2 regions of the Leisingera sp. ANG-S5 genome follow, and region 1 is predicted to be linked to the other one. Evidence: riboswitches for the same ligand, from Rfam matches in the RefSeq annotation. Region 1 holds a riboswitch; the other holds the start of a gene.

Region 1 (3,489 bases):
GCTGCTGCATACCTCGACTCCACTGATGCGGGTAGCTACCGCCCGGATCCGGCAGGCCAAGGGCCGATAGAATGTCCCGCTGATGTGAGGTGTGTTTTACCCTTTTGCGGCGGGCCAGCTGGTCCCATTGCCAGCGCAGGCGGCGCAGCGGATCAAAGCCATGGGCCGGGCTTTGCGGCACATATGCAATGCCATCCAGAGTGGTTTTTGCGGGCGAGGCAAAAGCACGCTGCGCGCCGTTGAACAGAATGTGCCCGCTGGTCGGACGCGCAGGGCGGGTCAGGCCCATCACGGCCCGCAAAAGAGTAGATTTGCCCGCACCGGAGCCGCCCACAACCGCCAGCCATTCTGTCGGCGCCATCTCAAGACTGACATCATGCAGAATACCCTGCCCGCCAATTTCGGCGGACAGGGCCTCGATTTTCATCAAAGGTGCCTGTTTACTCGGCAATCGCCAGCTCCGGGCTCGCCAGATAGGTTTCTGCCGGGTGGATGCGGTAGCCCTCAACCTTGCCATTGCCGACCGAAACCTGTGTCTTGTGGAACAGCGGGATCACCGGAAGGTCACGGTTGATAATGGCTTGAACCTCGGCATAGACCGGTTTGCGCTCTTCGCTTGAAAACAGGCTACGGCCCTTTTTAAGCAGTGCGTCCAGCTCAGGGTTGGAGTAGCCGGAAACATTATAGCTGCCATCCGTCGCCACCAATGTGCTGGGGAAGTAATCCGGATCGCCTTGCGGGGCGGTGCCCCAGGCCTGTAGGTGCAGGTCGATTTCGCCAGCTTTAAGTGCCTCGTTGTTTGCGCCGAATTCACCCATTGCGATTTCCGCGCCCAGACCGATCTGCTGCAGCATGATCTGCGAGATTTCCAGTGTCGGCCGCAGCGCAGCCCGGCCTTCGTAGCTACGGATCTTCAGCACGATGTCTTCGCCGTTCAGCTCCCGGATGCCATTGCCGTCACTGTCGGTAATTCCCGCCTCATCCAGCATGGCCTGCGCTTTGGCCGGGTCATAGGACAGGCTGATATCGCCGTTTACCCAGGATTTCATGCTGGCTGGGAAGATGCCATTGGCCGACTGCCCACCGACACCTGCCAGGGTCGCCGCAACGATGGTGTCACGGTCCAGGCCCAGCGAAACGGCATTCAGAACCGTCTGGTTGGACAGTGGACCGTCATTCACCCGTGGCTGCAAGAAGAACAGTCGCGCGGTTGCCTCCGAGAACAGCTGGCCTTTGCCTTCTTCAAGCAGCTTGGCGAAATCCGGTTCCGGGTAGTTGGTGACCAGATCAACATCACCCGCCTGCAGTGCCAGTGCCGCAACCGAAGGGTCGCTGATCGCGTCGATCACCAGACGGTCAAGTTTCGGCGCGCCGCCCCAGTAATCGGCAAACCCAGTGGTCACATAAGTTTTGTCCGTTTCCGCATTTTCAAAGACAAACGGACCAGTGCCCACCAGCGGCATTGCATCGGTGCCGTCTTTCATGACAGCCGCCGACGGTTCGGTCAGCGACCACAGGAAAGCTGAGTTCGGTGCACTGGTGCGGAAGACCAGCGTTTTATCGTCAACCAGCTCGATGGATTCGATGTTCAGAAGCTTGACCAGGCGCGGGTTATTCCCGGGGTGGCCCTCTTCGCTCAGCTTTTCAAACGACTCTTTGACAGCCTGGGCGGTGACCGCAGAGCCATCATGGAATTTTACACCCTCGCGCAGGGTGATTTTCCATTCCCGTTCAGACAGGTTTTCAAAACCGGTGGCAAGGCGCGGCTGAAGGGTCATGTCATAGCCGATACCAATCAGCGTTTCCGACACGCCTGCCCGGTTGCTGAGCCAGCCATTCTGGCGGGCACGGGGATCAGGAATGCTGCTTTTGGGGCCAAACGGCGCGGCAATCACCATTTCCAATTTGGTTTCTGCGGCTGCAGGGCTCAAAAGCGCCGCAGCGGCGAGGCAGGTTGCGGCGAGGGTTTTGGTCCAGAAAGCGCGTGAATAATTCGGCATGTCCTTGGTCCTTAGGTTTCTGACAAGGGAATTTTGGGGTGAGGTGTACAAGTTATGTGATAATATAACAAGCACTGATTCAGTGGACAGCTGCGTCAGCTCAGGTGTTAGGCAGGCAGCTGCGGAACCTGCATGGACAAGATGATGTCAGGGACGGCAACCGCACCTGCGGCTACGTCCAAGCAAGCCCAAACAGTGGGAGCAAGTTTCCGAGATACGCAGGATGCGTGCCATGAGGCCTCCTTCCAGGACGCCCCGTCCCGGTGTGGTTGAAATCGCGATGGCAGGTCTCCTGACTTGCGGGTCTTGGCTGCGCCATCCTTCCCAGCCATACGGCCAGTGGGTGCTTGGCGTCGCTATCCGCTTACAGTTGCGGGGGCAGTCACGGATTTAGCGCCTGTTGGCTACACCTCACCGTGTTCCCTTTTCATCCTCTCAGCATTTTGCCTTGAGGAACCATCGAAAGCAGGTAGGCGAACGCTGACAGAATTGTCAATTGCCCCGAACCAATAGGTAAGGGCTCGAGGTGGGCCAAAAGCTGCAAGTTTCAAGAGGGTCAGTTTCAATGGAAATGACCTTTGCAGCTAATGGTTCAGCCAAATTGCCTCAGTAGCCTGTGTTGTAATGAACCGGCCTGTCAGGCAGTGCCTCTATAAAGTTGGCTTCCCTGCGCGAAGCCGACACTCGGGGCACCCCTAGCTGCAATTGGGGCGGAAGTCAGCTCCGTCCGGCGACCTGTGGATTCGGGTGACAGATCTCTCTGCAGCATGCTTGAACGGCTGTTTTTTACGCCGCTCAGCGGCGCCCAAAATGATGCAGTTGCGACGATTTTGTTGCGGCGAGCACGCGCAGCGAAGAAATCCAAGGTACAAGTTGGGCTCGAACCTGCCGTCCACTGCATGAAGCTGCGACGTCAGCTGCCTGCGTAAAGAGGACACAGGATGGCGCCTTGGCTGCGTTTGCAGCGAAAACCGGCCTGTCTTGGGTCAGAAATGCTTGACAATTGGGGTGGAAATGCCTGGCAGGTGCAGGCAATTTTTCCTTAAAAACAGTCAGCATCGGGTCAGCTTTGCCTGACGTTTGACACAAACTGTCGGGCGACACATAGTTTTGCCATTTGCGACAGAACCTTTCCTTTTTCGTGTCTCCAACATCCCCGCTCGCGCCTCCTGTTCCGCCAGTGGTGTCAATCGGCATGGAACTTTGACCCCCTATAGGCATCCAAAATTGACCCCCTGTTTGACGTGCGGTTAGCTGGCCCGATGCGGTGTAGCCTCCACCAAGCGAAGCCGTATCGTGCCAGCGTCGGCGCGACTATTCTCGGGTTTTGAAGAGCCAGCTCTCGTTGCCCGTTTCGACGATGTCGCAATGGTGGGTAAGGCGGTCGAGCAGCGCGGTAGTCATCTTGGCGTCGCCGAAGACCGAGGGCCATTCGCTGAAGTCGAGGTTGGTCGTCACGATGATCGATGTGCGCTCGTAGAGGCGGCTG
Region 2 (3,489 bases), on a different contig from region 1:
ACGAGGACGCCCTTGGCGCCTTCCAGCGTCTGTTCCGCGTAGACGTCGACCGACAACGGGTGCTTGAGCGCCACCAGGTTGGCGAGGCGCAAGCTGGGCAGTTTGCCGTCCGCGCGGTGCCAGCCCGCCGCAAAGGCGCCGAGGTCGCTGTCGGAGAAGGACAGCACCACAAGGTCCGCGGGCGTCTGCCCGAGGTCTTGCGGGGTGTCGGTCTCGTCAAGGCCGTGGCTTTCGCGGAAGACGACGTGCATGGGTCAGGCCCTTTCGGAAAGAAGAGCAGAGGGCAGTGCCCGGCCTCGGGAGGAAGCGAAGCGCCCTCCCGTGTGGGAGGTCGGGCGCTGCCCGGCGTTACCGCCGGGCGAAACGTTTGAAGTTTCGCCTTGGGGCATCAGCTTCAGGCCCCCAGCTCGGCGCGGATGGCCTGTTCGTCGATGTCGTCATGCTCGGCGATGACCACCAGGGCGGTCTTGCGCGGCTGCGCACCCCAGGGCTGATCATACTGGGCGCGCAGGCGCTCGCCCACGGCCTGAACCAGCATCCGCATCGGTTTTCCCTCCACCGCGACATAGCCTTTGACGCGCAGGATATTGCGCTCGCGGGCGAGTTTCACGATAGCATTCTGCAGCGCTTCCGGGTCGGAGACTTCGCCCATTTCGACAACGATGCTTTCAAAATCGTCATGCTCGTGGTCGTGGTGGCCGTCGTGGTGGCTGGGGCGGGCCTCCAGATCGTCTTCGGCAGCGGCGTTCAGGCCCAGGATGATGCGCGGGTCGATGACGCCTTCGCTCATCGGCAGGATCGGCAGCTTGCGCGGCGCTTCTGCCTCGATCACCGCGCGGGCCTTCTCGACGCCTGCGTCGCCGGCCAGGTCGGCCTTGGACAGCAGCACGATGTCGGCGCAGGAGACCTGGTCTTCGAAGACTTCCGACAGCGGGGTTTCGTGGTCCAGGCTCTCATCTGCTTCGCGCTGGGCGGCAACCGCGTCCAGATCGGGGGCGAACTGGCCCTTGGCGACGGCCTCGGCATCGGCCAGCGCAATCACGCCGTCCACGGTGATACGGGAGCGGATGGCGGGCCAGTCGAAGGCCTTGAGCAGCGGCTTGGGCAGCGCCAGACCGGAGGTCTCGATCACGATGTGATCGGGCTTTTCCGGCAGGTCCATCAGTTGTTCGATGGTGGGGATGAAGTCATCCGCCACGGTGCAGCAGATGCAGCCGTTGGCCAGCTCCATGATGTTCTCCGCCGGGCAATTTTCATCGGCGCAGGATTTCAGGATGTCGCCGTCCACACCGGCGGTGCCGAATTCATTGACCACAACCGCCAGGCGCTTGCCCTGCGGGTTCTGCATCAGGTGGCGGATCAGGGTGGTCTTGCCCGCACCGAGGAAGCCGGTGATGACGGTGACGGGGATCTTGTTGAGGTCGCTCATGTTTACTCCTCGGAGAAGAACTTGGCCGGCGGGATGCGGGCAACGGATTGCTTGCGGAAGGTCTGCGGGCGCTCGCGCCACGGCACAACACCGTCGGCGGTGGCGGCATAGGCTGCGGCGCCTTCCAGAATTTCGGGGACGTGCTGGTCCGGGTCGAGGTCGCCGTAGACATAGGTCCAGCGTTCTTCGCCGCCGACCAAGGCCACGGCGCAGCCGCGCTTGCAGGAGGACAGGCATTCGACGCCGCGCAGGCGAACGCCTTCGGGCATTCCGGCTTCTTCCAGGGCTGCGTGCAGGATGGCGCCGGGGCGGGCGGCCTCCGGGTCGGCGCCCTCGCGGCGGCAGGTGAGGCAAACGGTCAGCGTGACCGGTCCCTGGGTGCTGGCAGTCTTGCCTGCCATATCGTCAGCCATCAGCGCGTCTCCTGTCGCGGCAGGGCGTGCGGGATGGCCAGAAAGGAACTGTGTCGTGCCAGTCCCTCACCCGGTCGCAGAACACCCCGTCTGCCCGTTGATCTCTCTCTAGCTGGCAGGTCTCCCGGCTTGCGGATGCCAAGGCGCTCAGGCCTTGCCGGCCATCCTGCCTTCCCGGGACGTATTCCCAGTGGCATGGCGGCCTCATCCGGTCACGGTCGCGGGGGCGGCTGTGCTTGAGCCTTGGCAAGGCCTTCACATTCCCTCTTCGCCTGTTTTCACAGGAACCAGCTGAACCCCCTTGCGCTATGGCGGGCTTCTTTGTCAAGACATGGGGTCAAACAGCTGGAGAGCCCCCATGAGCGAAAAGTCCGAAACCGGCATTTCAGAAGAAGAAGCCGCCCGTCACGCCTCAAAGATGGCCAAGAAGAAGGCCGCGCGCGACCGGATGATGAAGACCAAGGAGGGCGAGAAGGGCCTGATCATCGTTCACACCGGTCCGGGCAAGGGCAAGTCCTCGTCCGGCTTCGGCATGATCATGCGCTGTATCGCCCATGGGATGCCATCTGCGGTGGTGCAGTTCATCAAGGGCGCCTGGCAGACCGGCGAGCGCACCCTGATCGAGGAGAACTTCAGCGATCTGTGCCAGTTCTATGCGATGGGCGAGGGGTTCACTTGGGAAACCCAGGACAAGGCGCGCGACATCGCCGCCGCCCAGAAGGGCTGGGAGAAGGCCAAGGAGATGATCCTGGACGAGCGCAATACCATGGTGCTGCTGGACGAGATCAACATCGCGCTGCGTTATGAGTATCTGGATCTGGAGGAGGTGCTGGAGTTCCTGGTGGAGCAGAAGCCGCCGATGACCCATGTGGTGCTGACCGGCAGGAACGCCAAGGAGGAGCTGATCGAGATCGCCGATCTGGTGACCGAGATGGGCCAGATCAAACACCCGTTCCGCGCCGGCGTGAAAGCGCAAAAGGGCGTGGAGTTTTAAGAAGCTCACAAAGGTCTTTCGCCTGGCCGAAGGCCGGGCAGCGCCCGTCCCGCCCCAGTGGGACGGGACGGGCGCTGCCCTTCGCGTTATGCTGCGAGCGTTTGTGCCTTGCCTTGAATATAGGCATCCACCGCGGCGCGCTGGGCTTCATCCAGCCGCAGTCCCAGCTTGGTGCGCCGCCAAAGGTAGTCGTCTCCGGTCCGTACCCATTCGCGGGCAATTGCCCAGTCCAGTTCCCGCGCGGTGATCGTCGCCCCGAAGTCCTGCCCCATATCAGCCGCGGATTTGGCCTCGCCCAGAACCGCCCAGGCCTCGGTGCCATAGGCGCGGATCAGGCGGCGGGTCCAATAGGGCGAAAGGAACGGATAGTCCGCCGCGAGTTTGCCGCGCAGCTTTTCCACATCCGCCACCGCAAAATCGCCGCCGGGCAGGGCCACGCCTGCGGTCCAGTCCGCGGGCAGCTGCGGGAAAACCTCGCCGATTTTCGCCAGCGCCGCTTCGGCCAGTTTGCGGTAGGTGGTGATTTTGCCGCCGAAGACATTCAAGAGGGGCGCCTGTGCCTGATCCAGTGTCAGCACATATTCGCGGGTCGCCGCGGTGGCAGAGCTGGCGCCGTCGTCATAAAGCGGGCGCACGCCGGAATAGGTCCAGAC

Evidence for each region. Region 1 has a riboswitch for cobalamin ahead of RA25_RS12185 (ABC transporter substrate-binding protein). Riboswitches for the same ligand answer to the same signal wherever they lie in the genome.
Region 2: another riboswitch for cobalamin. It lies ahead of RA25_RS14065 (DUF1636 family protein); the one in region 1 lies ahead of RA25_RS12185 (ABC transporter substrate-binding protein).

Annotation. Positions count from the first base shown of each region.
Region 1 covers NZ_JWLH01000007.1:40,782-44,270, forward strand. Annotated here, with positions in the region: gene RA25_RS12180 (ATP-binding cassette domain-containing protein) at 1-427, opposite strand, end outside; gene RA25_RS12185 (ABC transporter substrate-binding protein) at 441-2,000, opposite strand; cobalamin riboswitch at 2,266-2,476, opposite strand; gene RA25_RS22715 (hypothetical protein) at 2,796-3,197, opposite strand; partial or broken gene istB (IS21-like element helper ATPase IstB) at 3,315-3,489, opposite strand, start outside.
Region 2 covers NZ_JWLH01000009.1:46,308-49,796, forward strand. Annotated here, with positions in the region: gene cobN (cobaltochelatase subunit CobN) at 1-251, opposite strand, end outside; gene cobW (cobalamin biosynthesis protein CobW) at 395-1,429, opposite strand; gene RA25_RS14065 (DUF1636 family protein) at 1,432-1,842, opposite strand; cobalamin riboswitch at 1,940-2,149, opposite strand; gene cobO (cob(I)yrinic acid a,c-diamide adenosyltransferase) at 2,201-2,836, shown strand; gene glpD (glycerol-3-phosphate dehydrogenase) at 2,923-3,489, opposite strand, start outside.